DNA from 3 places in the Streptomyces sp. NPDC060049 genome. Region 3 is predicted to be linked to each of the others. Evidence: riboswitches for the same ligand, from Rfam matches in the RefSeq annotation. Region 3 holds a riboswitch; each other region holds the start of a gene.
What was found. Region 3 has a riboswitch for cyclic di-AMP ahead of ACFWBY_RS00350 (transglycosylase family protein). Riboswitches for the same ligand answer to the same signal wherever they lie in the genome.

Region 1: it holds a riboswitch for cyclic di-AMP, as region 3 does, so the genes downstream of both, ACFWBY_RS22195 (peptidoglycan DD-metalloendopeptidase family protein) here and ACFWBY_RS00350 (transglycosylase family protein) in region 3, are expected to answer to the same signal.
Region 2: it holds a riboswitch for cyclic di-AMP, as region 3 does, so the genes downstream of both, ACFWBY_RS17585 (M23 family metallopeptidase) here and ACFWBY_RS00350 (transglycosylase family protein) in region 3, are expected to answer to the same signal.

What each region holds. Positions count from the first base shown of each region.
Region 1 is NZ_JBHWVV010000011.1:185,660-196,092, forward strand. Features, by position in the region: gene ACFWBY_RS22160 (ATP/GTP-binding protein) at 1-129, opposite strand, end outside; gene ACFWBY_RS22165 (DUF742 domain-containing protein) at 107-532, opposite strand; gene ACFWBY_RS22170 (roadblock/LC7 domain-containing protein) at 529-960, opposite strand; gene ACFWBY_RS22175 (ATP-binding protein) at 999-2,744, opposite strand; gene ACFWBY_RS22180 (MBL fold metallo-hydrolase) at 3,027-4,253, opposite strand; gene ACFWBY_RS22185 (SGNH/GDSL hydrolase family protein) at 4,452-5,237, opposite strand; gene ACFWBY_RS22190 (winged helix DNA-binding domain-containing protein) at 5,385-6,536, opposite strand; gene ACFWBY_RS22195 (peptidoglycan DD-metalloendopeptidase family protein) at 6,897-7,991, opposite strand; cyclic di-AMP (ydaO/yuaA leader) riboswitch at 7,996-8,190, opposite strand; gene ACFWBY_RS22200 (tyrosine-protein phosphatase) at 8,504-9,310, shown strand; gene ACFWBY_RS22205 (aspartate aminotransferase family protein) at 9,402-10,433, opposite strand, start outside.
Region 2 is NZ_JBHWVV010000008.1:262,140-272,572, forward strand. Features, by position in the region: gene ACFWBY_RS17555 (thymidine kinase) at 1-407, opposite strand, end outside; gene ACFWBY_RS17560 (alkaline phosphatase family protein) at 457-1,662, opposite strand; gene ACFWBY_RS17565 (DUF5998 family protein) at 1,662-2,261, opposite strand; gene ACFWBY_RS17570 (GNAT family N-acetyltransferase) at 2,335-5,232, opposite strand; gene ACFWBY_RS17575 (HPr family phosphocarrier protein) at 5,418-5,699, shown strand; gene ACFWBY_RS17580 (GntR family transcriptional regulator) at 6,093-6,758, opposite strand; gene ACFWBY_RS17585 (M23 family metallopeptidase) at 6,925-7,716, opposite strand; cyclic di-AMP (ydaO/yuaA leader) riboswitch at 7,729-7,888, opposite strand; gene ACFWBY_RS17590 (M16 family metallopeptidase) at 8,073-9,440, opposite strand; gene ACFWBY_RS17595 (M16 family metallopeptidase) at 9,461-10,433, opposite strand, start outside.
Region 3 is NZ_JBHWVV010000001.1:80,317-90,749, forward strand. Features, by position in the region: gene eno (phosphopyruvate hydratase) at 20-1,315, opposite strand; gene ACFWBY_RS00350 (transglycosylase family protein) at 1,612-2,301, opposite strand; cyclic di-AMP (ydaO/yuaA leader) riboswitch at 2,304-2,475, opposite strand; gene ACFWBY_RS00355 (transglycosylase family protein) at 2,754-3,797, opposite strand; gene ACFWBY_RS00360 (cytochrome P450) at 4,043-5,305, shown strand; gene ACFWBY_RS00365 (globin domain-containing protein) at 5,431-6,645, shown strand; gene ACFWBY_RS00370 (nucleoside triphosphate pyrophosphohydrolase) at 6,709-7,698, opposite strand; gene ACFWBY_RS00375 (SurA N-terminal domain-containing protein) at 7,727-8,347, opposite strand; gene ACFWBY_RS00380 (hypothetical protein) at 8,648-9,040, opposite strand; gene ACFWBY_RS00385 (hypothetical protein) at 9,262-9,687, opposite strand; gene ACFWBY_RS00390 (LamG-like jellyroll fold domain-containing protein) at 9,770-10,433, opposite strand, start outside.

The DNA.
Region 1 (10,433 bases), on a different contig from region 3:
CAGCGGTTCGATCTCGCTCACCGCGCCCACGAAGGTGGTCTTGCCCGCCCCGAAACCGCCCGCGACCAGGATCTTCAAGGTCGCGGGGGCCCCGTGGCCGGGGGCCTCAGAGCCTCTTGCGCAGGCCATCGAGCACCGCCAGGAGAAGGGACCGGTCGTCATCTGCGAACGCGCCGGCGGCCGGACTCGGGAAGCGCGGGGCCCGCACCGTCACCGCCCCGTGTTCCATCAAGTCGGACAGGAGCACCTTGACCACCACGGCGGGCAGTCGAAGCTGTCCAGCCACCTCGGCGACGGTGACCGCCGCCGCGCCGGCGCACAGTCGCAGCGCGAGGGCGTGCTCGGCGCCCAGCGGTCCGCGCGGTCGGACGCCGGTGGCCGTCACCAGCGACAGCAGGTCGAGCGCGACGGCGGGCCGGGTACGACCACCGCTCGCCGTGTACGGGCGCGTCACGCGGCCCGCCGAACCGTCCAGCCACGGCGTGTCACGCGGCGCCCCCGGTGCCGTTGCCCCCCTCGCCCGGGCCCTCATCGCTCCGCGTCGGCGGCGGGCCGCCTCGGCGGAGCAGCCAGGTACGGGCGCACGCTCTTGACCAGCATCGCCATCTCGTATCCGAGAACGCCCGCGTCGGCCTCCCGGTCCGCGAGCACCGCGAGGCAGGTGCCCGATCCGGCCGCCGACACGAAGACGAGGGCCGTGTCGAGCTCGACCACCACTTGGCGCACCTCCGCGCCGTCCGCGAACCGGGACCCGGCGCTGCGCCCCAGCGAGTACAGCCCGGAGGCGAGCGCGGCCAGGTGGTCGGCGCTGTCCGCGTCGAGCCCGTGGACGCACGAGACGAGGCCGTCGGAGGTCAGCAGCACCGCGCTGCGCGTGTACGGCACCCGCTGGACCAGGCCGCCGAGCAGCCAGTCGAGGTCCGAGAGCCGACTGGTCGTGGTCGCCACTTCGCCGCCCATGGGGATGCGCTCCTTCGCTTTCGGGTGAGAGGCCGGGGTCACGTCTGGTGCTCCGACTGGGCGAGGCCGAAGCCCCGTTGGAAGGCGGCCATCAGGCCGGGATCGTGCACGGGCTGATCCGCGCGCGCGTCCCCGGCCGGCCGGGGTACGGGTGCCTCGCGCAGCTGGCGGGCGACGTGCTGCTGGGCGCTGCGCCGGGGCAGCGACGGCCGCTCCTCGCCGGCCCGGGCGGCCGGCACGCTCACGGTCACGGGCGCGGTCACGGGCGCGGCCAGGGGCGCACCCCCCGGCAGCGGCCCGGCCCCGGACTCCGGCGCGGTCACGGGCACCGGCACCGGCACCGGCACCGGCACCGGCCCGAACGCGGTCACCGGCCCCGCCGCGGCTTCCGCCGCTTCCCCGGCGTCCGGTTCCGTACGGGGCGCGGCGGCCGGGACGCCGACGGCCCATCCCGGCACGGCCGGTGGAGCGCAGGAGGACGCCCCGGGCGGGCTCACGCGCACCGGCTCCAGAGGCGGCGCGCCCGCCCCCTCACCCGTGCCCCACGAGGTGGCCCTGGAGCCGCCCAGGGCATCGGCCGCACCCGGCGCTTCGGCCCCCAACAGCTCCTGCGGCAGGACGAGCACGGCGAGCACGCCACCGTAGATGTTGGACTTCAGCTCGACGGCGATCCCGTGCCGTCGGGCCAGCGCCGAGACGACGAACAGGCCGATCCGCCCGTCCGCCAGCAGGTTCCGGACGCTGATCTGGTCGGGGTCGCCGAGCAGGGCGTTCATCCGGCGGGCTTCCTCGGACGGCATGCCGAGGCCCCGGTCCTCCACCTCGACCGCGATCCCGGCCGTGACCCGCTCCGCGCGCACCACGACGTCGGTGTCGGGGGCGGAGAACACCGTGGCGTTCTCGACGAGTTCGGCCAGCAGGTGCACGACGTCGGCGACGGCGTGGCCGCGCACCGTGCCGCCCGCCGGGGGCACCACCTTGACCCGGGTGTACTGCTCGACCTCCGCGACGGAGGAGCGCAGTACCTCGCTCAGGTCGATGGGCCGGGTCCACTGGCGGCGCGAGGCGGCGCCGCCGAGGACGGCGAGGTTCTCGGCGTGCCGGCGGATCCGGGTGGCGAGGTGGTCGACGTGGAAGAGCTCCTTGAGCAGGTCCGGGTCCTCGACCGCGTCCTCCAGGTCGTCGAGCAGCGAGATCTCCCGGTGCACGAGGGACTGGAGGCGGCGGGCGAGGTTGACGAAGACCTCGACCTTGCGGTCGCTGTCGGAGGGCGCGACGGGACCCCCGAGGCGGACCAGGGTCGCGTGGGCCTGTTCGCGGGCTCCGCGCAACTCCTGGGCGAGCAGCCAGAACTCGTCCACTCCCCCGTCCGAGCCGGAGGCCGGCCCGGCCGGTCCGGCGCGCACCGGGAGGGCGGACGGCTCGCCGCGCTCCAGCCGGTCGGCGGCGGTGAGCAGCTCCTGGCGGCCGCGCACGCTGGAGCGGCGCAGCGACTCGCAGCGGTCGCGGACGGTCTTGGCGGCGCGCTGGGCCCCGAGCAGGGCCGCCGCGAGCGCTCCTACGACGAGCAGGGCGCATCCGGCGAGCACCGGCCACAGCCGGACGTCCCGGGCGCCCGCGCCGCCGCCGAGCTGGAGCGTGAAGATCACCGCTGCGGCGCCGCTGAGCCCGGCGGCGAGGGTGGGCAGTACGGCGGCACGGACCAGCTGGGGGCGTATCTGCCGGCTGGGACCGGTGACGGCGTGTCTCGACGGGGAGTGGCGGGCGGCGCGGAGTCCGGACATCGGCGTCCTCGGTCAGTGGGGCCCGGCCCCCGGGCGTCCCGGGATCCGGTGTTGATCACCGGATACCCACGCTAGACCGCTCGCTCCCGCCCGGGACGGCCAGTTGGGGAACTTCGCCCGGGTGCTTCCCCCTCCCGGTGGAGCGCTCGCACGCGAGCCCGAATGCGCCGGGAGCGCGCACGCCCGCACAGCCCGGGTCGCTCACCACCCGTCCCCGGCGCCCCGTGCTCCCCGTCGGCCCCGCCGGGCGCCGTGGGCGGCACGTCACCCGGCGGCAGCCCGCTACGAACCGACCGCCTCCGGCTCCTCGCGCGTCTCGCCCCGCGCGCGGCCTGCCGCGCCGACCGGCCCGGCCGCACCGCCCGCGGCGTCCGGCGCCACCGCCGCACGCACGCCCGTGCCACCGGCCACGAACGGCCGCCACCAGGGCGAGCTCGGGGCGTCTGCCGCACCCGGCTCGAACGGCTGGCCCGGAATCGGCAGCGCGATCGCCGCCCCGGCCCCCTCGGCCGCGGCGACCGTGCCCTCGCCGGGCTCGTCCCACGGGTGCGGAGCCAGGTTGAAGGTTCCCCAGTGGATCGGCAGCATCGTGCCGTGCGGGGTGCCGCCCTGGAGGTCGAGGTGGGCGCGCATGCCCTCCTCCGGGGTCATGTGGATGTCGGGCCAGTACTCGCTGTACGCCCCGATCTGGATCATCGTCGCGTCGAAGGGCCCGTGCTCCGCGCCGATCTCCTCGAACCCGGGGAAGTACCCCGTGTCCCCGCTGTGGAAGACCCGGTGCTCGTCCCCCGCGACGACCCAGGAAGCCCAGAGGGTGAACTGCTGGTTGCGCAGGCCGCGGCCGCAGAAGTGACGGGCCGGGGTGGCCGTGAGGGAGAGGCCGGCGACCTTGGTGGTCTCGTTCCAGTCGAGCTCGCGCAGCCGGTCCGCCGGGACGCCCCAGCGCTCCAGGTGCGCGCCGACGCCGAGCGGCACGGCGAAGACCGTGTCCGTGCCCGCCAGCTCCTTGATGGTCGGCAGGTCGAGGTGGTCGTAGTGGTCGTGCGAGATCACCACGACGTCGACCTCGCCCAGCGAGGCGAGCGGCACCGGGACGCGGTGCAGCCGCTTGGGCCCGGCGAAGGGGAAGGGGGAGCACCGCTCGCCCCAGACCGGGTCGAAGAGCACCCGTCGTCCGTCGATCTCGACGAGCACGCTGGAGTGCCCCATCCAGGTCAGCCGCAGTCCGCCGGCCGGAGGCTTCGCCAGCTCGGCGAGCGTCGTCGGGTAGACCGGGATGGGGGCGCCGGGGTTGCGCCGGAGCCGCTGCTCCTTGTGGAAGTAGATCTTGGCGAACTCCGCCATCGACCCGGAAGGCCTGGTGCGGGCCCCCACCGGATTCTGGAACACGCCGTCGGCGAAGTTCGGCGAGCGCCGGATCCGCTCCAGCCGGGCACCGGACGGATCCGCGCCGAAGGCTTCGGGCCGCAGGGCGCGCAGCCGTGGACGCAAGGGACGGGAGCCGGTCAAGGCGCCTCCTGGGTGGGGTGCGGGCAGGGTGTTCTCATGGCTTACCACCTTCCCAACGCGCAGCACTCCCGAAGGATTCCGCTACGCGTCCGCGAAGGGTTCCGTTCCCGGTTCCCGGAGGATCGTGTTCCGCGCCCCCGGTGCCGCCCCGCCCGCTCCCCCGTCCCGCCCCTCGCGCCCGGGCGCCCCCGTCCGCTTCTACAGCGGCAGCAGGTCCGGCCGCTTCGCCTCGACGTGGTCACCGGAGGACTCCCCGCGCAGCCGCCGTCCGATCCAGGGCACCAGGTACTCGCGCGCCCACTGGATGTTGTCGCGGGTCACGTCCACCGACCCGCGCGGCCGCAGCGGCGGCCAGGGCTGGTCGGGGTCGGCGGGCACCTCCAGGCCGAGCACCTGCGCGGCGCGCAGCGCGACCCGGGTGTGGCCCTCGGGCGAGAGGTGCAGCCGGTCGGCGTCCCAGGCCCGCCGGTCCTGTACGGACTTCAGCGACCACAGGTCGAGCACCGGGCAGCCGTACCGGTCGGCGATGGAGTGGACGTGCGCGCTGAAGGTCGCGATCTTGCCCCGGATGTGCTTGAGGACGGGCACGTCCCGCGTGTCGAAGCCGGTGGTGATGACGACCAGGCCGACCGCTCCGGTGAGGTCGCGCACGGCCGCCTCGTACCGTTCGGCCACGGCGTCCGGGTCGCTGCCGGGCCGGATGATGTCGTTTCCGCCCGCGCAGAAAGTCACCAGGTCCGGTGCGAGCTCCTTGGCCCGGGGGACCTGCTCGGCCACGATCTGGTCCAGGAGGCGGCCGCGCACCGCCAGGTTCGCGTACCGGAAGTCGTGCTCGTCGCGCTGATCGGCGAGGAGTACGGCCAGCCGGTCCGCCCATCCAAGAAACGTTTCCCCGGGTCCCGGGTCCCCAACGCCCTCGGTGAAGCTGTCCCCGATCGCCGCGTACGAGCCGATGGTCTTGAGTGTCGTCGTCGTCGCTGCCACGGGACCACATCTTTCACCCCGGGCGACCACCTACGCGACCGTAGCCACGGACTTACGTACCGTGATCTTCACCACCCGTCAGACGAGGAATAAAGGACCGGCGCCGGAAGGGGCGGCGACCCCCCTCCGGTCGCCGCCCCGCCGGGGTCATACGAGTAGCCGGGTCTCGGCGCTCGGCAGCTTGCCCCACCAGTGGCCGTACCGGCGGTAGACCTCCGGGTCGCGACCGGCGAGGAAGGCCGTCAGCGACCGGGCCTCGGCGGCGAGCGCCTCCCAGACCGGCTCGGGCAGCGGGTGGAAGGCCGTCGCCTCCACACCCCCGCGCGCCGGGCGCCACACTCCGGCCACGTACCCGTCGACCAGCAGGGCCGCCAGCGTGTCGCCGTTCACCCGGGTGACGAGCCTGCGGTACTGCGGCGGGACGATCCGGGCGCGGTCGGAGTAGGCGAGCAGGACGCTGTCCCACATGGCCATCAGCCGGGGCGGCGCCGGCGTGTCGCCGTCCGGCAGGGGCGCGCCGGGAACGTCGAACAGCTCCTGGCCGTCCGGGCCTTCCAGCCGCTGGACGGCGCCGCGGAGCCCGGCCTCCCGGAGCGCCTTCCTCACCCTGGCCCGCTGGACCATCGAGAACTGCGCCACGTCCGCCACCGACGCCGGACCGAAACCCTCCAGGTAGCGCACGACGAGTGTCCGCAGGGACTCCTCGGAGGCCTCCGGGTCCGCGGGCACCGCCCGCGTCGTCCCGTGCGGGAAGGCGATGTAGGAGGGACGCTCGCCGAAGGACCACGGCGGCGCGGTGGGCGCGTGCAGCAGCGGCGCGTACTGCCGCAGCCCCCACCACGCTCCGGGCTCCGGCGGCGCGCCCAGCCGCCGTCCGAGCCACTCCTGGCACTCCGCGGCCGTACGGGGCCGGTCGGCGAAGGCCAGCAGTTGCGGCACCAGCGCGTCGGCGTCCTCGGCGGTCAGCCCCGACGCCGTGAACCGCCCGCCCAGCCGGGCAGCCCGCACGCCCGGCTGCACCGCCTCCCGGAACGCCGGGAAGTCATCGGCGTGCACGGCGTGCAGGGTGATCCGCATCAAAGTCGACTTGACGACTTCGTGGCCGCTGAAAGCCGCGTCGAGTTCGGCCGGGTCGAAGTCCGCGAGCCGGTTCCACAGGGCGAGGTACGGCGAGGCGGCCTGCTGCGCCTGCAGCGCGACCACCCGCCGGATCCCGTCGCCGACGCCGAGCGCCTCCCGCCCGAGCAGCAACTGCCGTGCGAGCGTGGAGCGGTTGAGCTCCCTTGCCGTGACCCTCATGCCGTGAACCCCGTTCCGTGGCCGCCTCGTCCCCCGTCTCGTGGACCGGTGACGGCGACGTCCACGAAGGCCGGACGAGCAGCTTAGGTCGTCTCTTTCGGATCGTGGCGGCCGAGCCCGCGGCGTCTGGTGCCGTGCATGGCAAGGCGGAGGCGCCGTGCCGCGTACTGGTACGTACTGGGGCGCCCCGACAACGCGGCCAGGTGCGGTGCCAGGCGTCGCGGGCCCGGCAAGATCCGAAGGAGACGGCTTCGTGCCGCGGCAGGTGGACCTTCCCGGACACAGCACCAGGCCGTCCCTTGCGGATCTTGCCGGCTCGGCAAGATCCGAAGGGACGGCCTGGCGGCGGGCCGGCTCGGCTCAGATGCTGACGCCCTTCGACCGCAGGTAGGCCAGCGGATCGATGTCCGAGCCGTACGACGGCCCCGTGCGGATCTCGAAGTGCAGGTGCGGGCCGGTCACGTTGCCGGTGGCACCGGAGAGGCCGACGCGCTGCCCGGCGGTGACGCTCTGGCCGGTCGAGACGGAGAGCTGGGAGAGGTGCGCGTACTGGCTGTACTTGCCGTCGGCGTGCCGGATGACGACCTCGTTGCCGTACGCGCCGCCCCAGCCGGCGGACACGACGGTGCCCGCCCCGACCGCCTTGACGGTGGTGCCGGTGCTCGCGGAGAAGTCGACGCCGGTGTGGTAGCCGCTGGACCACATGGAGCCGGCCGTCTTGTACGCGGTGGAGGCGCCACCGCTGACCGGGGCGACGAATCCGGCGGAAGCGGGCGCGGCGGCCTGCTCCTGCTCGGCGGGGGCCTCGGGAGCGGGCGCGGCGGCCTGCTCCTGCTCGGCGGGGGCCTCGGGAGCGGGCGCCGCCGGGGCCCCGGCCTCGTCGGACACACCCCGGCCCGAGCCGTTGTCGCCGGAGGAGGCCTCGTCGCCCTCGGACTCGATGCCGGCCTCGCCCCCGGAGGAGTAGGAGGCGGAATCGGCGGAGGAGTCGGCGGCGGAGTCCGGGGAGCCGGCGGGGGCGGAGGACTGCTCGACCGGAGCCTTCGCGCGGCTCGGAGCGCTCTCGCCGGCGCCCTTCGCGCCGAGCGTCAGCCTGAGGCCCGGGTGGATCAGCGACGGGTCGGAGCCGACTGCCTCGCGGTTGTCCGCGTAGAGCCGCTGCCAGCCACCGCTGAGGTGCTGGCGCTCGGCGATCTTGGAGAGGTAGTCCCCGGGCACCACCGTGTAGACCGTAAGGGTGACCCGCGGGGCGGCGGGCGCGGCCCGGAGCGAGGCCGGAACCTGCGGAGCCTGGACCGGGACGGCGGCGGGCGCGGTGGCCGGGGCGCCGGCCGCGTGGGCTCCGGCGGCCCCGAGCAGCGGGAGCGCAAGGGCCGCGCCACCGGTGCCGGCGGCCGCGAAACCGCGGGATATCGAGCGGGACTTCGGACGGCGGTGCTTACCCGTTGCAGGCATGTCGAATTCCTCTCCGGCGCCTGCGAGGTGAGCTGTCGGGTTCGGACTGGAGATGTCCGGCCTCCCATGTGCCGGCGGACTGCACATGGACGGCTTCACCCCGAGCTGTCCCGTTGTAAAGATCTCGGCGGAGATCCGGGACAGCGGCTTACCTGGTTCCCCCGCTCCTGCCACGCGCGTGAATAGTCGAGTGCGGTTTCCGGTCGGCGGCAGGATTAGGCGGTCCGTCCGGATCGATCGCGAACGTAATCGAGGCCGGGCGCAGGGAACAAGTCATGAATTCCCCAACAGAATCTTGAAGATGACGGGCCGCCGGAATTCCGGTCACCCTCCGTCCATTCCCCACCTGCAACAACCGCCCCGGCAAGGCAATTCGCCATTCGTGATCAGGCACTCACGGTCACCGTATGATCTGGCTCACGGGGACGTGTCCGATCTCGCCCCTCGCTATGGCAAGTTGGCCGGAAGTAGCGTAATTCGGACACTCACGACGAAGACACGGAGGAGCCCCTGTGACCCAGCTGATACCCGGAACCCCCCACGCGGAGCCGACTCTGGCCGGCGTGCGCAACTTCCGTGACGTGGGCGGATTGCCGACCACGGACGGCCGGCAGGTCAAGACGGGACGACTGTTCCGAAGCGGACATCTCGCGCATGCCACCGATACCGACGCGGCATTCCTCGAATCGCTCGGGCTGCACACCGTCTTCGACTTCCGCAACGGCGCCGACCAGGCGCTGGAGGGACCGGACGTGGAGCTCGCCGGCGTGCGGAACGTCAACATCCCGCTGTCGGACCCGGCCGACGGCCGGGAGTTCTGGAAGATGGTCCGCGACGGGGACCTCGCCCAGCTCCGCGAGGTCCTGGGGGACGGCAAGGGGATCGCGCGGATGTCGCGTTCGTACCGCACGATCATCAAGACCCGCACCGCCGAACACAGCCGGGTGGTGCACGCCCTCGCCGACGACAGCGTTCCCGCCCTGATGCACTGCGCGGCCGGGAAGGACCGGGCCGGCCTGTCGATCGCCGTCACCCTGCTCGCGCTGGGCGTCGAGCGCGAGGCCATCGTCGCCGACTACCTGGAGTCGAACGCCCCCCACAACCGCTACCGGGTCCGCCGGGGCAGCGAAGCGGCGCGGCCCCGCACCGCCGAGGTGACCGAGCTGCTGGCCCCGCTCTTCGACGCCCGCGCCCCGTATCTGAGCGCGGCCTTCGAAACCATCGACGAGGAGTGGGGCGGGGTGGAGCGCTACCTCGCCGAGGGCCTCGGACTCGCGCCCCAGACCCTGGAGCGGCTCCGCGACCGGCTCCTGGACTGACATCCCGGGGGCGGGCGGGCCGCCGGATCACCGACCCGGCGGCCCGCCCGCGAACCCGCCGGCCCGCTCCACCAACGGCCCGCCGCACGGCTCAGCGGTTGGCGACGGCCTGCTTCACCAGCGTCCTGCCGAAGTCCCACATCAGCGCGCCGCCGCCGTGCGCCTCGTCCATGACCTCGCGGAAGGCTCCCACGAACCGGTCGACGTCCGCCTCGTCCACGATCAGCGGGGGGATCAGCTTGATGACTTCGAGGTGGTCGCCGGAGACCTGTGTGAGGATCCGGTGCTTCTGCAGCAGCGGCACCACGACCATCTGCGCGAACAACCCCTTGCGTGCGGCCTGCAGCATGGTCCACCGGCTCCGCAGCCCCAGCGAGGAGGGCCGGCCGAACTCGATGCCGATCATCAGCCCGCGTCCCCGTACCTCGTGCAGCAGCTCGTACTCGTCCACGAGCCCCGCGAGCCGGCCGCGCAGCAGATCGCCCATCGAGCGGGCGTTGGCCACCACCTGCTCGTCCTCCATGACGCCGAGCACCGCGAGGCCGGCCGCCATCGCCTGGGCGTTCGAGCCGAAGCTCGCCGAGTGGACGAGCACGCGGTCCATGGACGAGTAGACCTTCTTGAAGATCCAGTCCTTGCCCAGGGTCGCGCCGACCGGAACGTACCCGCCCGAGAGGGCCTTGGCCACGCACACCAGGTCCGGTTCCACCCCGGCCTCGTGCTGGTACGCGTAGAAGTCGCCGGTCCGCCCGAGGCCGGTCTGCACCTCGTCCGCGATCAGCAGCGCCTTGTGCCGGCGCAGCAGCTCCTGCGCGGCGGCGAGGAAGCCGGGCGGGGCGGCGATCACCCCCTTGCCCTGGACCGGCTCGACGACGAAGGCCGCCACGTCGCCCTTCGACAGCTCCCGCTCTAGGGCTGCCAGATCACCGAGCGCGATCTTGGTGTCGGGCAGCAGGGGTGCGAAGCCCTCCCTGAAGCCGCCCTCGCCGTTGACCGACAGCGACCCCGCCGTGAGCCCGTGGAAGGCGTGGTCGCAGTAGAGGACCCTGGGGCGCCCGGTGGCGTACCGGGCGAACTTCAGGGCGGTCTCCACCGCCTCGGTGCCGCTGTTGCCGAAGAAGAC
Region 2 (10,433 bases), on a different contig from region 3:
CGGTCCGCCAGCTCGATCAGGCGCTGCGAACCGGGGAAGAGCTTGGTGCGGAAGTCGGTGGTGATGCCGAACGCGAAGACGTCCAGGCCGAGGTCGTCGACGATGCGGGCCAACTGGTCGATCTGTGCGGGCGCGAGGAACTGCGCCTCGTCCACGATCACGTAGTCCGCCTTGCCGCCCTGGGAAAGCTGCGCGACCAGGTACGCGTACAGGTCCATCCCCTCCGGCGCCTCCACCGCCTCCGTCACCAGACCGAGGCGGGAGGACAGCTTGCCCTCCCCCGCCCGGTCGTCCCGGGTGAAGATCACACCCTGAAGACCCCGCGCGTCGCGGTTGTGGGCGATCTGGAGAGCCAGAGTGCTCTTTCCGCAGTCCATCGTTCCGGAGAAGAACACCAGCTCGGGCATGGGGAGTACAGGGCCTTTCGACGAGTCTTGGGGGATGGGGGGAGGCGGTTCAGGAGCGGATCTCGAGCAGCGGGACGAGCTGCTCGGCCGCGGTCATGGAGCCGTGCATTCCGGCGAGCGCCGACTCGTTGGGCTCGGCCCGGGAGGCGGTGATCGCGACATCGGCCTGCGCGGCCGCGACGACGTCGCCGATCCGGCCGAGGACCCGCTCGTCGCACTCCCCCGGAGCTCCGAACCAGCCCAGTTCCAGGGCTTCTTCGCGGCTCGCGATCCAGAAGCGGTCGCCGAGGACCTCGCGCCACACGGTCAGGACATCGGTTTCGGCGCCCGGTACGGCGTACACGTGCCGGGCCCGGCCCTCACCGCCCAGCAGGGCCACGCCGGCGCCCAGTTCCCAGTCCTCGTCGTAGTCGATCCGGGAGTCCTCGTCGAAGGGGATGTCCACCATGCCGTGGTCGGCGGTCACGTACAGCGCGGTGCGGGGGGGCAGCTGCTCCGCGAGGCGCTGGACGAGCCGGTCGACGTACATCAGTTGTCCGCGCCAGGCGTCGGAGTCGACTCCGTGCCGGTGGCCGGCCCCGTCGAGCTCGCTGTAGTACGTGTACACGAGCGAGCGGTCGCCGGCCGCGAGCCGCTCGGCCGCGAGGTCCATGCGCTCCTCGCCGGTCATCCGGCCGAGGAAGGTGCCGCCGCTCAGCGCGACCTTGGTGAGCGGGGTGGTTTGGAACGCGGGCGAGGACACCTGCGCGGTGGCCACCCCGGCCGCGTCCGCCTGCTGGAAGACCGTCGGGTAGGGCTGCCAGGGCTTGGGCGCGGTCCACGGCTGCCAGCGGAGCTGGTTCATCAGTTCGCCGGTGGCCGGGTTGCGCACGGTGTAGCCGGGCAGGCCGTGCCGCGCGGGCGGCAGGCCGGTGCCGACGGAAGCCAGCGAGGTGGCCGTCGTCGCCGGGAAGCCCGCGGTGATCGGGCGGCCGGTGCCGCCGCGCGAGCTGCCGAGCAGGGAGGTCAGGTACGGGGCCTCGTCCGGGTGGGCCTTGATCTGCTCCCAGCCCATGCCGTCGACCAGGAAGACGCAGTTGCGGTCGGCCGGGGTCAGCTCGGTGATCGAGGCTTCGAAGCCGGGTACGCCCTGGCCGGCCACGAGGGTGGGCAGCAGGTCGGCGAGCGAGCCGGTGCCGTACTGCGGTACCGGGGCGCCGGCGAGGTCCAGGAGCTCCGGCTCGTCCTGCCAGTTCGGCGCCGTGGAGTACGCCATCAGCGGGCGGGGCCGGCAGACGTGGCCGCCGTGGCCTCGGAGAGGGCCTGGGCGAAAAGGAGGGTCTGGCGGACCGCCTCCGGGCCGTCCCCCGCCTCGCTCACGCGCAGGCTGAGGTCGTCGGCGGTGGAGTTGCCGGTGTACCCGTGGTCGGAGTCGCAGTTCGGGTCGCCGCAGGCCGCGGGCTCCAGGTCGATGCGCGAGACCGCGCCCCAGCCGATGGTCAGGACGACCTCGCGGGGCAGGGTGCCCGGAGTGTAGGACTCGGGATTGGCGACGACGCGGCTGAGCACCACGGAGGAGATGCCGGCCAGTTTGACCGACTCGGTGGAGGTGGTCGCGTACGGGGAGGGCGATCCCGCGTCGGCGGCCTGCTCGTCGGTGTGGCTGACGATGAAGCGGTTGCCGGTCAGGACCAGCACGGTGACGTGCCGGCGCACCTCGTTGGAGTCGAAGGTCGTCTCCTGGTGGACCAGGTACGACGAGATCGGCTCGCCGCCCACCGCGGCCTCCACGGCCTCGGCCACGAGGGCCGGGTAGTAGCCGCTGCGCTCGATCGCCGTGCGCAGCCCCTGGGTCGTCGTACCGGATTTCGCCATGAGGTCCATCCTAAGGCCCGTACGGGGCACCCCGGCCGCCCCGGACCTCGGGAGCCGGCGGGGACCGCGGGGCTCAGTAGCTGGGCAGGGTCCGGGGGCCGAGGTCGCCGCGGGCGGGCGGGTGCGCGACGCGGACGGCCGCGCTGAGCACGGAGAGCCCCTCGGTGGCGACGACGACGGGTTCCAGGACCACCCCGACCACCTCGGGGTGGTCGTCGACGAGGCGGGAGAGGCGCAGGAGCAGCTCCTCCAGGGCGGGGGTGTCGACGGGGGCGCTGCCGCGCCAGCCGAAGAGCAGGGGGGCGGTGCGGATGGACCGGATCAGGCCCGCCGCGTCCCGGTCGGTGGCCGGAACGAGCCGGTGGGCGGTGTCGCCGAGCAGCTCGGAGGCGACACCGGACAGGCCGAAGGACAGGACGGCGCCGGCGGCGGGGTCGATGACGGAGCGGACGACGGTGTCGACGCCCCGGGGCACCATCGCCTGGACGACGGGGAGCAGCTCCTGCGGTTTGCCGAGGGCGTGGGTGAGCTCCTCGTAGGAGCGGCGCAGCTCGGCCTCGGTGGTGAGGTCGAGGCGGACGCCGCCGAGGTCGGCGCGGTGGCGCAGGTGCGGGGCGGTGGTCTTGAGTGCCACCGGGTATCCGAGGACGCGGGCGGCGCGTGCCGCGGCGTCCGCGCTGGGAGCGGGGAGGGTGGGCAGGACGCGGATTGCGTACCGGGCCAGCAGCTCGCGCGCGTCGGGCTCCGTCAGGGTCAGCACTTCGTGGTCGGCCACGTCGGCCAGCAGGCGGGAGAGCTGCCCGGCGGCCCCGCTCTCGTCGATGTCCTCGTACTCGGGGACTTGCCCGGCCACGGCGTTGGCCCGCCGCCACTGCCCGTAGCGCACGGCTTCGGCGACGGCTTTGACGGCCCGCTCGGCGGCGGGGTAGGCGGGGATGCCGGCCGGCTCGGACGGGCCGGGTGCGCCGGGGTCCGGGTGGGGCGCTCCCGTAGCCGGGCCGGGGTCGCCGGCGACGGGCCGTGGCGTGGCGGTGCCCGTTGCGGGTCGGCTCCCGCCCGGCGCCCCACCGGAAGCGGGCTCCGGGCTGAACGGCGGGTGGGCCGTCGCGGGCGGGGAGGGGGCCGAGGAGGCCGTCGCGGCCGAGAGGGCTTCGGCGAGGGCGCCCAGCTCGACGTGGACCACGGCCACGGGCTTGCCGGGATGACCCGCCACCGCCTGCCGCAGCGCGTCGGCGAGGTCATCGGCCAGTGCCTGCTCGCTCACCCACGGGATCGCCGTCACGATCACCGCGTCGTTGTCCCGCGAGGCCAGCGCCGCGGTCACGGCCGTGCGGAAGTCCTCCGGCGAGGCCGCCGTCGTCAGGTCCAGCGGCGCCAGCGGGCGCAGTCCCTCCGTCAGGCAGGCGTCGTAGGTGAGCACCCCGAGCGACTCGGAGTTGCCGAGGATCGCCACCCGGGGGCCGGCGGGCACCGGCTGCGAGGCCAGCAGCAGGCCGACGTCCACGAGCTCCGTCACCGTGTCGACCCTGATCACGCCCGCCTGCCGCAGCAGCGCGGAGACGGTCGCGTCGGGCAGGCGGGTGCCGGGGACGAGGTGTCCCGCGGGGGTGTGGCGGCCTCCCTTGGCGACGACCACCGGCTTGACGGCGGCCGTGCGCCGGGCGAGCCGGGTGAACTTCCTCGGGTTGCCCAGGGTCTCCAGGTACATCAGCGCGACGTCGGTCGCCTCGTCGTCGTACCAGTACTGGAGGATGTCGTTGCCCGAGACGTCCGCCCGGTTCCCGGCCGAGACGAAGGAGGACAGCCCCTCCCCGCGCCGCAGCAGCCCGGAGAGCAGTGCGATCCCGATCGCCCCGGACTGGGTGAACAGGCCGACCCGTCCCCGCGCGGGGGCCGGCGCCGGTGCGAGCGAGGCGTTCAGCTCCACCTCCGGCGCGGTGTTGATGACTCCGAAGGCGTTCGGCCCGATCAGGCGCATCCCGTACGAGCGCACCTGGCGCACCAGTTCGCGCTGGCGGTCCAGGCCCTCGGTCCCGCTCTCGCCGTATCCGGCGGACAGCACGACCAGTCCCTGCACCCCGTGTTCACCGCAGGCGGCCACGGCCTGCGGGACCCGCTCCGCGGGGACCGCGATCACCGCCAGGTCGACCGGGGCGCCGATGTCGCCGACGGCGCGGTAGGCCCGTACGCCGTCCAGCAGGTCCCCCTCGATGCCGGGGGCGCGGGCTTCGTTGACGGCGTAGAGGTGGCCGTGGAAGCCGCTGTCGCGCAGGTTGCGCAGGGCGGCCGCGCCCACTCCCCCGCCGGAGCGGCTGACTCCGATCACCGCCACCGATCCGGGGGCGAGCAGCCGCTGCACGGAGCGGGCTTCGGCGCGCTGTTCGCGGGCGCGTTGGACGGCGAGTGACTCGGCGGTGGGTTCGAGGTCGAGGGTGAGGTGGACGGAACCGTCCTCGAAGCTGCGCTTCTGCTGGTAGCCGACGTCCGTGAACACCTTGATCATCTTGGTGTTGGCGGGAAGCACCTCGGCGGCGAAGCGGCGGATTCCGCGCTCGCGGGCCACGGCGCCGATGTGCTCGAGCAGGGCGGAGGCGACGCCGCGGCCCTGGTGGGCGTCCTGGACGAGGAAGGCGACCTCCGCCTCGTCGGAGGGCCCGGTGGCCGGGCGGCCGTCGGAGTCGATCCGGTCGAAGCGGACGGTGGCGATGAACTCCCCGCCGATGGTCGCGGCCAGGCCGACCCGGTCCACGTAGTCGTGGTGCGTGAAGCGGTGGACGTCGCGGTCGGAGAGCCGGGGGTAGGGGGCGAAGAAGCGGTAGTACTTGGACTCGTCCGAGACCTGCTCGTAGAAGCTGACCAGCCGGCCCGCGTCGTCGGTGGTGATGGGCCGGATCCGGGCGGTTCCGCCGTCGCGCAGGACGACGTCCGCTTCCCAGTGGTCCGGGTACGAGGGGTCCGACTCGGTGGTCATGGGGCCCACCTTAAGGCTCGGACGGGCCGAGTGGCCCGGGCGCGGCGCATCGGGCAGGCCGGAGCGAACCAGGGCAAGCTGGGGTAGGTCGAACGGCGGCAGATCGGGGCCGAAGGTCGGTCCGACCATTCCGGGCGTCGTGAGAGACTGGTCTAGACAACCGTAAGAACCTGAAGGGCATCACCATGGCAGAGCGCCGCGTCAACGTCGGGTGGGCCGAGGGCCTGCACGCTCGTCCCGCCTCGATCTTCGTCCGCGCGACGACCGCTTCCGGCGTCCCGGTGACCATCGCGAAGGCGGGCGGCGACCCCGTCAACGCCGCCTCCATGCTGGCGGTTCTGGGCCTGGGCGCCCAGGGCGGCGAGGAGATCGTCCTCGCGTCCGAGGCCGAGGGTGCCGAGGCCGCGCTGGAGCGCCTCGCGAAGCTGGTCGCCGAGGGTCTCGAGGAGCTCCCCGAGACCGTCTGACCCTTCGGGTTCGACCCGCAGGACCACGCACGGCGAAGCCGTTGCCCCCGGCCGAGGCCGGGGGCAACGGCTTCGCCGGTTCTCGGACCGCGGCCGGATCCCCGCCCTCGGAGCGCCGGGCCGGCCGGTCATGCGCGCGCCGCGTCCCGCTGCGGGCCGGGCGCCGCGCCGCATTCCACTGCGGGCGGGCGCGCGGAAATGAATTGCCGGCCCACCGAAAGAATCAGCCGAATCATCCGGCCGTTATCGACCGGAATTCGCCGCCCGACATCCGGTCGGGCGGCACCGAATCGTCGGTGCCGAATCACCCGACATCGAAATGTCCGGCGCGAATCACCCGGCACCCCATCACGTGATGCCGCGCGGATATCCCACCGTTGTATACGGCGATTGTTAAAGCGGACCGCTCACCGTGTTTACGGCAGGTTGCAGAGTCCTCACGCGCAGGCGGTGCGCCCCGGCCGCCCGGTCCGCGTGGACCGCGGTCAGCGCCCGGGCCCGCTCGGCGTCCCCGCGGGCCACGGCGTCCACGATCGCACCGTGCTCCGCCCAGGACTCCGCGGGCCGGACCGGGGCCTCCACCACGTACATCCAGGCCACCTTGTGCCGCGTCTGGGTGAGCAGCGCGATCAGCCCGGGGCTCGCGGAGGCCTGGGCGAGCGTCTCGTGGAACCAGCCCCCCAGGGAGCGCAGATCCTCCCCCTGCCCCCTCCTGGCCCGCTCCTGGCCCAGCCTGACCAGGCCGCGCAGCACCTTGAGGTGGGCTTCGGTGCGCCGCCGGGCCGCCCGCGCGGCGGCGAGGGGCTCCAGCAGCATCCGTACTTCCAGGAGGTCGACGGCCTCCTGCTCCGTCGGCTCGGCCACGCAGGCGCCCGCGTGCCGGCGGGTGGTCACGAACCCCTCGGACTCCAGCGTGCGCAGCGCCTCGCGCACCGGGACGCGCGAGACGCCGTACCGGCGGGCCAGCACCTCCTCGGTCAGCCGGCTGCCGGGGCCGAACACCCCGGAGACGATGTCGTCGCGAATTGCTGTGCATACCGTGTGCGCGGGAATACGCAAGACCGGACCTCCGCCTATTTTCGTATGACTGTGCGCGCTGCGACTCTATTGCAACACACGATAATTTCCGAGGACGGCCGGTAATCCGAAACATTCACACAACGAGAAGGCCCCGGCTCGGGGAGCCGGGGCCTTCTCGGAAGAAGCGTGGTGGGTGCGGTACCCGTCAGACGTCGACGCCGTGGGACCGCAGGTACGCGACCGGGTCGATGTCCGAGCCGTAGTCGGCGCCGGAACGGGCCTCGAAGTGCAGGTGCGCGCCGCTGGAGTTGCCGGAGTTGCCCGACAGGCCGATCTGCTGCCCCGGGGTGACCTGCTGGCCGACGGAGACGTTCAGCGACAACATGTGCCCGTACTGGGTGTAGGTGCCGTCGTTGTGCTTGATGACGACGTTGTTGCCGTACGCGCCGCCCCAGCCCGCCTCGACCACGGTGCCCAGACCCACGGCGTGCACCGAGGTGCCGGAGGAGGCGTGGAAGTCGATGCCGGTGTGGCTGCCGGAGGACCACATGCCGCCGCCCGCGTGGTACTGCGTGCTGACGTAGGTGTCCGAGAGCGGGGACACGAAGGTGTTGAGGCGCTTGCGCTCCTCCTCGCGGGCCACGCGCTCGGCGGCCTCGCGCTCGGCCTTGGCCTGGGCTTCGGCCTTCGCCTTGGCTTCGGCGGCACGCTGCTTGGCGTCGGCCTCGGCCTGCGCCTTAACGGCGGCGGCCTCCGCGGCGCGCTGCTGCGAGTCGGCCTGGGCCTGGATCTCGTCGGCGAGTTCGTCGGCCACGACGATGGTGTTCAGGCCGGTGTCCTCGGCGGAGTGTGTGTTGTCCGCGGCGAACGCGGGACCGGCCAGGGAGCCGACGACGCCAGTGGCGGCGAGGGCGGCTATGCCGGCGTAGCCGGCGGTCTTGCGGCTCATACGGCTGGAACCACGGTGCTTACCGGCGACACGACTGCCAAACGCCATGAAGGGGCTGATCCTTTCCTTCCCTCTCGCCTACCGGGTTAGCTGACGGGTTCGGAGCAGGAAGGTCTCCTACGGGCCTCCTCTTGCGAGGCGGTCCGATTCACCCCAGGGACACATGTGGGTCCCCGGCTCCCCAGGCTCGCGCCTGACGGGGACTCGGCGATCGCTGTCCGGTGCCGCGGGCGCGGCGGGTGCAACTGACGAACAGCAGGGACGACGCTAGGCGGATCATCAGTCAATCGCCAAACAGACACGCCTTTTTGTTGCGTTCGCCACACCACATACAAGCAACCACGCGACTAACCAGACAAAAAGGACTCCGACGGACAAGCCGCCGGAGTCCCCTGAGTCGCCCGTCAGTTGGTGACGACGGTGACGTCACCGATCCCGAGGGCCCGTACCGGCTCCTCGATCTGGGATGCGTCGCCCACCAGGACCGTGACCAGGCGGTTCACCGGGAAGGCGCTCACGACCGCCGAAGTGGCCTCCACCGTCCCGGTCTCGGCCAGCCGCGCGTACAACTGCGCCTGGTAGTCGTCCGGGAGCTCCTGCTCGACCTGGTCGGCGAGCGTGCCCGCGACCGAGGCCGCCGTCTCGAACTTCAGCGGGGCCACACCCACCAAGTTCTGCACGGCCACGTCCCGTTCGGCGTCGGTCAGGCCGCCCTCCGCGAGGGTGCGCAGCACCTTCCAGAGGTCGTCCAGCGCCGGGCCGGTGTTCGGGGTGTCCACCGAGCCGCTGATGGCGAGCATCGAGGCGCCCTTGCCGTCGGCGGTGGAGCGCAGCACCTGGCCGAAGGCGCGCACGCCGTACGTGTACCCCTTCTCCTCGCGCAGCACCTTGTCCAGGCGGGAGGTGAGGGTGCCGCCCAGGCAGTACGTGCCGAGCACCTGGGGCGCCCAGACCCGGTCGTGCCGGTCCGGACCGATGCGGCCGATCAGCAGCTGCGTCTGGACCGAGCCGGGCCGGTCCACGATGACCACGCGGCCCGTGTCGTCGGCGGTGATCGGCGGCACGGGGCGCGGCGCGGTGGTGTCTCCGGTCCAGGTGCCCAGGGTGTCGGCCAGGACGGCGTCGAGGTCGATGCCGGTAAGGTCGCCGACGACCACCGCGGTGGCGGTCGCGGGGCGTACGTGGGCCTCGTAGAAGGCGCGTACGGCCGCGGAGTCGATGCGGGCGACCGTCTCCTCGGTGCCCTGGCGCGGGCGGGACATCCGCAGGGAAGCCGGGAACAGCTCCTTGGACAGCTCCTTGGCGGCGCGGCGCTGCGGGTTGGCCAGCTCGTGCGGGATCTCGTCGAGCCGGTTGCGCACCAGACGGTCGACCTCGGCGTCGGCGAAGGCCGGTGCGCGCAGCGCCTCGGCGATCAGGCCCAGCGCCTTGTGCAGCCGGGAGGCCGGAACCTCCAGGGAGACCCGCAGGCCCGGGTGGTCGGCGTGCGCGTCGAGCGTGGCGCCGCAGCGCTCCAGCTCGGCGGCGAACTCCTCGGCGGAGTGCTTGTCGGTGCCCTCGGACAGGGCGCGGGACATGATGGTCGCCACGCCGTCGAGGCCCTCGGGCTCCGCGTCCAGCGGGGCGGCGAGGTTGATCTCGACCGCCACCACCTGCTGGCCCGGGCGGTGGCAGCGCAGCAGGGTGAGGCCGTTGCCCAGTACCCCGCGCTCGGGGGCCGGGAAGGCCCACGGCTGCGGCTCGCCGGCCTCGGGGCGCGGGTGGAAGGTCATCGTGACGGCTGCGGTGTCGCTCACTGCTCCGCCCCCTCGTTCTCGTCGCTGTTCTCGTCGCTCTGGGCGCTCTCGTCGGCCGCGACGGGCTCGTACACGAGCACCGCGCGGTTGTCCGGGCGCAGTCGGGCCGCGGCCACGGCCTGCACTTCCTCGGCGGTGACGTCGAGGACGCGCTGGACGGCGGTCAGCGCCAGCTGCGGGTCGCCGAACAGCACCGCGAAGCGGCACAGTTCGTCGGCGCGGCCGGCCACCGTGCTCAGCCGGTCCAGCCATTCGCGCTCCAGCTGGGCCTGGGCGCGCTCCATCTCCTCGGCCGTCGGGCCCTCGGCGGCGAACCGCGCGAGCTCCTCGTCGACGGCCGCCTCGATGGCGGGCACCTCGACGCCGCTGGAGGTCTTCACGTCCAGCCAGCCCAGCGACGGCGCGCCGGCCAGGCGCAGCATGCCGAAGCCCGCCGCGACGGCGGTCTGGTCGCGCCGCACCAGGCGGTTGTGCAGCCGGGAGGACTCGCCGCTGCCCAGCACGGTCAGCGCCACGTCGGCGGCGTCGCACTCGCGGGTGCCGTCGTGCGGGAGCCGGTAGGCCGCCATCAGCGCGCGGGCCGGGACCTCCTCGACGATCTCCTCGCGCAGCTGCTCGCCCATGATCTCGGGCAGCGAGCCGTCGCGCGGCGGCTGCTTGCCGTCGTGCCCGGGGATGGTGCCGAAGTACTTCTCGACCCAGGCGAGCGTCCGCTCGGGGTCGATGTCGCCGACGACCGACAGCACCGCGTTGTTGGGCGCGTAGTACGTACGGAAGAAGGCGCGCGCGTCCTCCAGGGACGCGGCGTCCAGGTCGGCCATGGAGCCGATCGGAGTGTGGTGGTACGGGTGGCCCTCGGGGTACGCCAGGGCCGTGAGCTTCTCGAAGGCCGTGCCGTAGGGGACGTTGTCGTAGCGCTGGCGGCGCTCGTTCTTGACGACGTCGCGCTGGTTCTCCATGGACTCGTCG
Region 3 (10,433 bases):
AGATCAGCCCTTGCCGTGCCTACTGGCCCGCGGGGCGGAACCGCGGGAAGGCGGAGCGGCCGGCGTACACCGCGGCGTCGTCGAGGATCTCCTCGATGCGCAGCAGCTGGTTGTACTTGGCGACGCGGTCCGAGCGGGCCGGGGCGCCGGTCTTGATCTGGCCGCAGTTCACGGCGACCGCGAGGTCGGCGATGGTGACGTCCTCGGTCTCGCCGGAGCGGTGCGACATCATGCACTTGAAGCCGTTGCGCTGGGCCATCTCGACGGCGTCGAGGGTCTCGGTCAGCGAACCGATCTGGTTCACCTTGACGAGCAGGGCGTTGGCGGAGCCCTCCTCGATGCCGCGGGCCAGACGCTCCGGGTTGGTGACGAAGAGGTCGTCGCCGACGATCTGGACCCTGGAGCCCAGCTTGTCGGTGAGGGTCTTCCAGCCGGCCCAGTCGTCTTCGTACAGCGGGTCCTCGATGGACACGAGCGGGTACGCGGAGACGAGCTCCTCGTAGTACTCGGTCATCTCGGCGGCCGAGCGGGACTGGCCCTCGAACTCGTACTTGCCGTCCTTGTAGAACTCGGACGCGGCGACGTCGAGCGCGAGCGCGATGTCTCGGCCCGGGACGTAGCCGGCCTGCTTGATGGCCTCGACGATGAGGTCGAGCGCGGCGCGGTTCGACTCCAGGTTCGGCGCGAAGCCGCCCTCGTCGCCCAGGCCCGTGGAGAGGCCCTTGTTGTGCAGGACCTTCTTGAGGGTGTGGTAGACCTCGGCACCCCAGCGAAGGGCCTCGGAGAAGGACTCCGCGCCGATCGGGGCGATCATGAATTCCTGGATGTCGACGTTGGAGTCGGCGTGCGACCCACCGTTGAGGATGTTCATCATCGGAACGGGCAGCAGGTGCGCGTTCGGACCGCCGAGGTAGCGGAAGAGCGGGAGGTCCGAGGCCTCGGACGCGGCGTGCGCGACGGCGAGGGAGACACCCAGGATGGCGTTGGCGCCGAGGGAGGCCTTGTTCTCGGTGGCGTCCAGGTCGATCATGGCCTGGTCGATCAGGCGCTGCTCGGTGGCGTCGTAGCCGACGAGCTCCGGGCCGAGCTGCTCGATGACGGCGAGGACGGCCTTCTCGACGCCCTTGCCCATGTAACGGTCGGGGTCACCGTCACGGAGCTCTACTGCTTCGAATGCACCGGTGGAGGCGCCGGACGGGACTGCAGCACGGCCGGTGCTGCCATCGTCGAGGCCCACCTCGACCTCGACCGTGGGGTTGCCTCGGGAGTCCAGGATTTCCCGGGCTACGACGACGTCGATGGACGGCACGAGCATCTCCTTCTGGGATGTGACGCTGAGTGTGCGGTGGCGTGTCAGGCCGTGGGATGGCCTTGCCGCTTAGAGCCTAACCGGATCCGGGCACTCGGCCGTCCGACCGCCCGGGTCCTGGGACGAAAAAGGGCCTGAATGCCCCTCTTACGGGACATAGGGCCCTTGATCATCAGGGTTTCCCGGCCTGTCTTCGGCCCGGACCCGGCACACAGCACCGCCCGGCGCGAAGGGGGTTGCGCGCCGGGCGGTGGGAGTTCTGCGTGGTGCGGACGGCGGCCTCGCCGCCGTTACCGCGGGATTCAGCTGAGCTTCAGCTTCTGGCCCGGGAAGATCAGGTCGGCGTCCGAGACGATGTCCTTGTTGAGCTCGAAGAGCTTCTCCCAGCCGCCGGAGACGTTGTTCGCCGCGGCGATGTTGCCCAGCGTGTCGCCGGACTTGACCTCGTAGGAGCCGTTGCCCGTCTTGGGGGCCTCGGTCTTCGGCGCGGCGGCCGGGCGCTCGGAGCGGGTGGTCGGGGCCTCGGAGCGCTTGGTCTCCTTCTTCGGCTCGGCCTTCTTCTCCTGCTTCTTCGGCTCGGCCTTCGGCTTGGGGGTGTCGGTGGCCCCGCCCGTGTAGGACGAGTTCGACAGGCCCACGCCACAGGACGGCCAGGCGCCCTTGCCCTGGCCCTTGAGGACCTTCTCGGCGATGGCTATCTGCTGCGACTTGGAGGCCTGGTTGGCCTGCGCGGCGTACGTCTTGCCGCCGTAAGCGGCCCACGTGGAGGACGAGAACTGCAGGCCGCCGTAGTAGCCGTTGCCCGTGTTGATGGACCAGTTGCCACCGGACTCGCACGAGGCGACGCGGTCCCACTCGGAAGCGGTCGCGGCGGAAGCGGTGCCCGCGGCCATCAGCGGCGCCGCGACGGCGACACCCGCGACACCCGCGAGCGTCACGATGCGGACGGCCTTGGAACCGCGACGGTGCTTGCCCTTGCCGGAAATCAGCATGGAGTTCTCCTCACCGACGCCTACGAGGTGAGCTGTCGGGTTCGGGCGAGTGAGTGCCCGGCCGAGCGACCTAGCGCTCGACTTAACCCCTAGCCGGTTCCTTGACCGTCTCTCAACGGCCGGTTCCGGCGCCTACCTTGGTTCCCCCGCTCCTGCCTTCGGCGCTTTACGCGACGAGTGTTCCCTCCGTCCGCCGGCAGGATTCGGCGATGCGGTCGAAGGAGCCCGCGGTGGCGGGCGACTCAGAAGGTAGACAGGTCTCTCCCCGATGTTCAACGAGGGACATCGGGGAGAAACGGGTCTACTTGCACTCTTACCGCCGACGTTTGCGCAGGTCGGAGCGGGGTTTGCGGAACCCTTCGGACCGGACACGCCAGTTGACCGGAAGAGACACATGTCTCACTTACAGAAAACGGACAATCAACTGTTTCCGGGCGCTCTAACTGCCCTTATTAGTCGGTTAGATCCAGATTCTGACCGGGCTTGATGAAATCGGCGTTCTCTCCGATGACCTGCTCGTTGGCCTCGTAGAGGGCGTTCCAGCCGCCCTTCACACCCTTGGCGTCCGCGATCGCGGCCAGGCTGTCGCCCGCCTGCACCGTGTACGTCGGGTCCGACGCGGCATCAGGTGCGAGGAGCGTCTCGACGGCGGCCGGGCCGCGGTGCTTCCCGCCCCCCTCGGCCGCGCCGGCCGCCGGGGCGGCCGGGTCGGCGGGAGCTCCGGGAACCGCGGGGGCCGACGGATCCACCGGCGCGACGGGTGCGAGGGGAGCCGTCGGGTCCGCCGGGTTCGCCGGCGCCGTCGGGTCCGCTGGCACCGTGGGCGCGGTGGGATCCACGGGCACCGTCGGGTCCGTGAGCGGGGGCGTGGGGACCGTGGGGCTCGTCGGAGCCGTCGGGTCGCCCGGGAGCCCGGGGGGCGCCGTCGGAAGGTCCGGGTCGGGCATGACGGGCAGTCCGCTGGGCGCCCCGAGCGGGTAGTCCGGCAGCAGGAAGGACGGCGAGGCGGCCGGAGCCGGGACGACGGGCGTCGGCGCCCCGAAGTCCGTGGACGGCGTATCCGTCCCGAGGTAGGGCACGGAGTCGTCCGGGCGGGACGGGGCGGGCGCGGGGGACGCGGCGCCCTTGGGCAGGCCCGGATCCACCTCGGCGGCGGGCGCCTGCTGCGTCAGTCCGGCCGGCACCCCGCACAGCGGCCACGCCTGGGGGCCCTGGGAGGCGAGCACCCGCTCGGCCACCGCTATCTGCTGGGAACGGCTGGCGAGGTCGGCGCGCACGGCGAAGTCGTGCCCGCCGGCGTTCTGCCACTGCTCCTGGGTGAACTGCAGCCCGCCGTAGGACCCGCTGCCGAAGTTCGCGCTCCATGTGCCGCCGCTCTCGCATTCGGCGACTTTGTCCCATGTGGAGGTCTCGGCCGCGCTCGCGCCGGTGGCGGCGAGCAGCGGCAGGGCCAGCGCGGAGCCGGCGACTCCGGCGGTGACGACAAGTGCGGGCACTTGTCGGGGACGTCTGTGGCGGCCGTTCCCGGAACGCATGAGGCTGCACCTTTCGCATAACGGCGGGGTAACGGCAGAACCTAGCGGCCTTCGAACGCCTGTCACAAGTTCGGCCGTGAACTGACTTCCGGTCAGCCTGGTTTGGGATGCTTTGGTGGGTGAAGCGCCGGGTCGCAGGTCTCGGAGCGGTGCGGCCCGAGATCGGCCGGTCCGGCAGGCCGGGGCAACACGGCTACGGTCGGAACGTGCACGAAGACGCCTCCACCGCCCCGCCGCCCCCTCTCTTCGACTGGGAGTTCGCGACCGACCCGTACCCGGCCTACGCCTGGCTGCGCGAGCACGCGCCCGTGCACCGCACCAAGCTCCCCAGCGGGGTCGACGCGTGGCTGGTCACCCGCTACGCGGACGCCCGCCAGGCCCTCGCGGACCAGCGGCTCAGCAAGAACCCGGTCCACCACGCGGGATCGGCGCACGCCAAGGGCAAGACCGGGATCCCCGGGGAGCGCAAGGCGGAGCTGATGACGCACCTGCTCAACATCGACCCGCCGGACCACACCCGGCTCCGGCGGCTGGTGTCGAAGGCGTTCACCCCGCGCCGGGTCGCCGAGTTCACCGGGCGCGTCCAGGAGCTGACGGATCAGCTCATCGACGGCTTCGCGGAGAAGGGGGAGGCGGACCTCATCCACGAGTTCGCCTTCCCGCTCCCCATCTACGCCATCTGCGAGATGCTCGGAGTGCCGCGGGAGGACCAGGACGACTTCCGCGACTGGGCCGGGATGATGATCCGGCACGCCGGCGGCCCGCGCGGCGGCGTGGCACGATCGGTCAAGCAGATCCGCGGCTACCTCGTCGAGCTGATCCACCGCAAGCGCGACGACCTGGGCGACGACCTGATCTCCGGACTGATCCGGGCGAGCGACCACGGCGAACACCTCACCGAGAACGAGGCCGCCGCGATGTGCTTCGTACTGCTGTTCGCCGGCTTCGAAACCACGATCAACCTCATCGGCAACGGCACCTACGCCCTCCTGCGCAACCCGGACCAGCGCGAGCGCCTCCAGGCCTCCCTCGCCGCCGGAGAGAGCGGCCTGCTGGAAACGGGCATCGAGGAGCTGCTGCGCTACGACGGCCCCGTGGAGATGGCCACTTGGCGCTACGCGACGGAGCCGCTGACCCTGGGCGGCCAGGACATCCCGGCCGGCGACCCCGTCCTCGTCGTCCTCGCCGCCGCCGACCGCGACCCGGAACGGTTCGCCGATCCGGACGCGCTCGACCTCTCGAGGAGCGACAACCAGCACCTCGGATACGGCCACGGAATCCACTACTGCCTGGGAGCACCCCTGGCCCGGCTGGAGGGCCAGACGGCCCTCGCCGCGCTGCTGACCCGGCTGCCCGACCTGGAACTCGCCGCGGATCCCTCGGAGCTGCGCTGGCGCGGCGGTCTCATCATGCGGGGCCTGCGCACCCTGCCGGTCCGCTTCACCCCCGAGTCCCGGCCCCGGGCATGACGGGCCCCTGACCGCGTCCCGACCGTAACCCATAACCCCCTATGGGTGGTTCGTCGCGGCTGTCCGCAGATCACCCCTGGCTTGACCTCACGTTCCCCGGCATTCCTACTTTCGGTTTTGTGGATGTGAGGATCTTGAAAAGCAGCTTCGCGGTGGTGGAGAGACGGGCCGAGCACGCGGTCAAGTTCTTCTACTCCCACCTCTTCTGGCACAACCCCGCAATCCGTGAGCTCTTCCCGGCCTCCCCCGAGGACATGGAACGGCAGCGGGACCGGCTCTTCGCCGCGCTCACCCATGTGATCGCCCATCTGGAGAACGAGACGCTCGTCCCCTATCTGCGCGACCTCGGCCGCGACCACCGCAAGTTCCTCGCGGGCCCCGAGCACTACGCGGCGGTCGGCTCCAGCCTGCTCGCCGCTCTCGCCGCGACCTCCGGCGAAGCCTGGACCCCGACGGTCGAAAAGGCCTGGTCCGAGGCCTACCAGGTGATCGCCGACGCGATGACGGCCGGCGCCGCCGCCAGCGAGGACCCGCCCTGGTGGGACGCCGAGGTCGTCCGCCACCTGCTGTACGGGGAGGACATAGGCGTCCTGACCCTGCGCCCCCACGTCCCCTTCCACCACCTCCCCGGCCAGTACACGAGCGTGAGCAGCGACCGGGTCCCGAGGATCTGGCGCACCTATTCCATCGGGAACGCTCCGCGCCCCGACGGGACGGTGGACCTGCACGTCAGCCGCATCGAGAACGGCCGCCTCAGCACCTGCCTGGTCCGCGAGACACGACCCGGGGACGGTGTCCGACTCGGCGCGGCCGGCGGTCAGCTGACCTTCCGGCGCGAGGACCGCCCGGCCACCTTCATAGCCGCCGGCACCGGCTGGGCGCCGGTCCGCGCCATGCTGGAGAACCTGGCGGAGCATCCCCCCGATCAGGACGTACGGCTCTTCGTGGTCGCGCGGGACGCCGCGCACCTCTACGACCGGCCGCTCATAGACGGGTACGCGGCCGAGTTCGGCTGGCTGGGCGTCACCTACATCACCCCCGCCCCCGGGCAGCACCGCAACGAGGCCACCGCCCGCCTCGCGACGGCACTCGGCAACCGCGCGCTCTGGCCCGACCAGGACGTCTACCTCAGCGGTCCACCGCAGTTCACCGAGGAGACCGCGCACCTCCTGGAGGAACTCGGCGCCGCCCCCGACCGGATCTTCCACGACTCCGTACCTGCCGGTGGCGCGGCCCACGGCGACGGAAGCAGCCGGCCGACGGGATTCGGGGAGTGGTTCCTGAACCGGCCCGCCCCGCACTGGCACAACCCGTCGGGCCGCGCGCCCCGCCCGAACTAGACCCGCCGGTAGACCCGCCCGTACCGGCCCCGCCGGCACTGGTGCGCGAACCGCCGCCGAAGGCTACTCGCCGACGCCTTCCGCCGCACGGATCGCGTCCCGGTAGGCCCGGGCGGCCACGCGCAGCGCGGTTTCGGGATCGGTCCCCGCCGCCTCGGCGCGCGCCGCCAGTTCCAGCAGCTCGTACCCGACGCCCTCGCCGCGCGGGAGGTCCACGGCCACACCGCCCGTGCGGACCCGGCCGGCGAGCTTGGCCGCGAGCGCGAGACCCGGCTGGCCCAGCGGAATCCCGTCGGTCACCGACTCCCGCTGCTTCTCCACCTGCTTGGTGCGCCGCCAGTGCGCGCGGACGTCCTCGGCGGTCTCCGCCGTGGCATCACCGAAGACGTGCGGATGCCGGTGGATCAGCTTCTCGACGAGCGCTCCGGCCACGTCGTCGATGGAGAACGGCTCGTCCTCTTCTCCGGGTCCGCCCTCCTGCGCGATGCGCGCGTGGAAGACCACCTGGAGCAGGACGTCGCCGAGTTCCTCGCGCAGTGCGTGACGGTCCCCGGTCTCGATGGCCTCGACCAGCTCGTACGCCTCCTCGATCGCGTACTTCACCAGTCCCTCGTGCGTCTGCTCCGAGGTCCAGGGGCATTCGCGGCGGACCCGGTCCATCACCTGGACGAGGTCGAGCAGCCGCGCACCCGGAAGGTCGTACGAGCCCGGCAGCAGTTCCAGGTCCGGCATGGCGACGCGGCCCGAGCCTGCGAAGCGGGCCAGCCCGTCGGTGAGCCGCCGGTCACCCTCGCCGCTCAGCAGGACCACGACCGTGTGCCCGCCGGCGCACTCCTCGATCAGCGCCTGCGCGTCCGGGGCCTCGTGGAAGACGACGACGCCCGCCTCGCGCAGGTACGGCAGCTGGACGTGGCCGGTGTCGGCGCACACCACCCGGTCCGCGGCGTGCAGGGTCTGCCAGGCGGGCCACGACAGCACGCCGGGGGCGACCCGGTGGCTGGTGGTCAGCAGGACGATGCGGCCGGTGGGCTCGGAGGGAACGTCGTCAGTCACCCTCCGAACCTACCGCTGCGCGCCCGGCTCAGGCCCCGGCGGGGGGCTGCTCGGGCCGGGTGACCTGGGTGATCCAGGGGGTCTCGCTCTCGCCGAGGGTGATCCGCTGGGGATCCCAGGCGCCGTAGCGAGGGTTGACCTGGATGCCGAGCTTGGACGCGGCCTTGGAGGCCGGCTCGGCGACCTTGCCCTCGCCGTACTTGGCGTTCAGCTTGCGGAAGAGCACCTGGTCCCGGACCCAGCGGTCGATCTGGTCGGGGGCGATGGCGGCCTTGGCCAGGACGGCCTCCTCGAACGCCTCGGCCCCGCGGTTGCCCTCGTCGTAGGCCTTGCGCTCGTCCTGCAGTTCCTTGGGGGTGACCGTGAGGCCGGCGTCCTTCGCCATCCGGTCCAGGAGACGGCTCTGGAGCATGCTGCTGAGCTTGACCCGGTCCAGCTGCGGGATGGCCGCGATCAGCTCGGCGGAGTGTTCGGAACGGTTCTGCGCGCTGCGGACGTCGTTCACCTGGGCCTGGACCGCGGAGGTGGTGATCCGTTCGCCGCCGATCACGGCCGCGGTACCGGGGCGCGCTTCGCCCGAGCACGCGGACAGCAGAGGGGCCGCCACGAGCAGGGCGGCGGAGACGGAGAGCGCTGTGCGACGGTGCAAAGGAGCCTCCAGGGCCGGGAGATTGTGCGTCGGTGCACAAGGGCCGTGCGATGATCGATGTTATGCAGTCAGGGTGACCAGAGCCACCGGTTCGACCAACGATTCCGGGGGTGTTGAGGTGCTGCGCCGTTCGCACCGGCGCCCCCCGGCCCCACGCCGGTCGCCCGGCGGTGCCATGGTCGGCCCACCATGTCGACACCGCACCGCTCCGCGCCCGCCCCGAGTCCGACCGGACTGACCCCTGACGACGGAAAGACCGGGCCCGCCGCGCTGCGGCCGGCCCGGTCTTCACGCCGGGTGTTACTTGACCGGGTTCATGCAGAGGACGAACTTCTCCTGCTCCCACTGCTGTGCGAGGGCGGCCTCGCTGATCTCGCCGCAGGCATTGACGTCGAAGGTGTTGTCGACGACCTTGACGACCTTGTAATTGGCGTCCTTGTCGCCGCACTCCTTCGTCGACACCGTGGGGTCGGTCTCGCTGCCGGTCACCTGAACACAGTCGCCGGCCTCGGCGTGCACGGGTGAGTTGAAGAAGTAGGAGATACCGACCTTCACCACGACGGCAACCACGATCAGCGCGAGCACCCTGAGGATCTTCATCCCCTTGCCGCCCTTCTTCGCGGACGGGGCGAAATCGACGGGCGGCGGGACCTGCTGCGGATCGACAGGGTGCGGCGGAGGCGGGGTGGCCATGGGTGTCCTCTAAGACGATTGAGTGATCGAACGCGCGTACGCTACACGCCTCGGTCATACCCAAAACGGACCAACGGCCTCCGCTCCCCAATGAGATGCAGAGTCGTGATCGGCCACCGCGACCCCGTCGCGGGCCGGGACGTACGAAGGGACCGGCCCGGCCGCGATGCGGCCGGGCCGGTCCCTTCGTGTGCGGTCTCCCTCAGGACGGGAGAGCGGAGCTACTCGGACGACTTGGCGGTGAATTCACACTTGTAGGCGTAATCGGGATCGCCGACCGACCAGAGCAGCCGGATCTCGTCATCGCTCCCGCCCACCGACAAGTCAAAACCGCGTTCCCCCAGATAGAGGCTCAGCTCTTGCGGCGAGACGCCTTCGACGGCGCGGGCCAGCCGCCACGTCCCGCTCCCGGAGGCGAGCTCCGGCTTGGTCCCCACTCCCTTGAAGTCGACGGGGAAATCCTTGGCCGTGAACGTGTGGTCCTTGCTCACATCGATGCTCGCCCCGCAGTCGCCGATCCAGCGACCGACCAATTGGTCTTCGGTGACACGGGGCGCGGCGGAAGAACCGAAGACCCCGCAAGCCGTCACAGCCAACAGAGCCGCACACGCGCCAACCACGCCGAACCCTCGCTTGCCGATACTCACGATAAAACCCCTTAGCGTTCTGTACTTGGCGCGCGGGCGGCCCTCCGAGAATCCCCCGGAGAGCCGCCTGTGTTCACTGCGTCTACTTCAGACTGATGGTTTCACTCCACTTGATGGTCTGGGTCTTCGGCGAGTAGCGCCCGGTCGCGTAGTCCTTGTTGAGCGGCTCCGCGATGTGCTTGTCCCACCACGGGCTATAACCGCCGAACACGGGAGCCGTGTGCGTGGCCGAGTTCATGTCACTCTCATTGGCGACCGAGAAGGAAACGGTCGCCTTCCCGTGGGCCTTGTCGATCGAAGTGACTTTGTACTTCAGCGTATAAGAACCCAGGAAAGCCGCGGACGAGTTCGTCGTGAAGTCCTTGTAGAGCTTCTCCACAGAACTTCCCTCCTCGTTCGCCGTACCGAGACTGTGGTGGCTCTGCTTCTCCTTGCCGAGCATTTCGGTGTCGCCGCCCTTGATATTGTCGGCGATCTTCTGCTTGGCGTTCTGCACATGATAGTGCTGCATCAGGATCTGAGTGAATCGGTCACCCTCGTCGAAGTCCCGGTGCGCGGGCCCGGTTCCCTTCACCCATTCGAATCCGAGGTCGAACCCAGTCGGGTCCTCAGGGGTACCGAACGCCCCGGGGTGATCCTTGCGCAGCTGGGCCTCCTTCGAGATGACCTTGTCGGCCGCATTGTCGAAGACCGCGTGGACACCGGCGATCCACGCCTTGGCGACGAGGTTGCCCGCGGATTCCTTC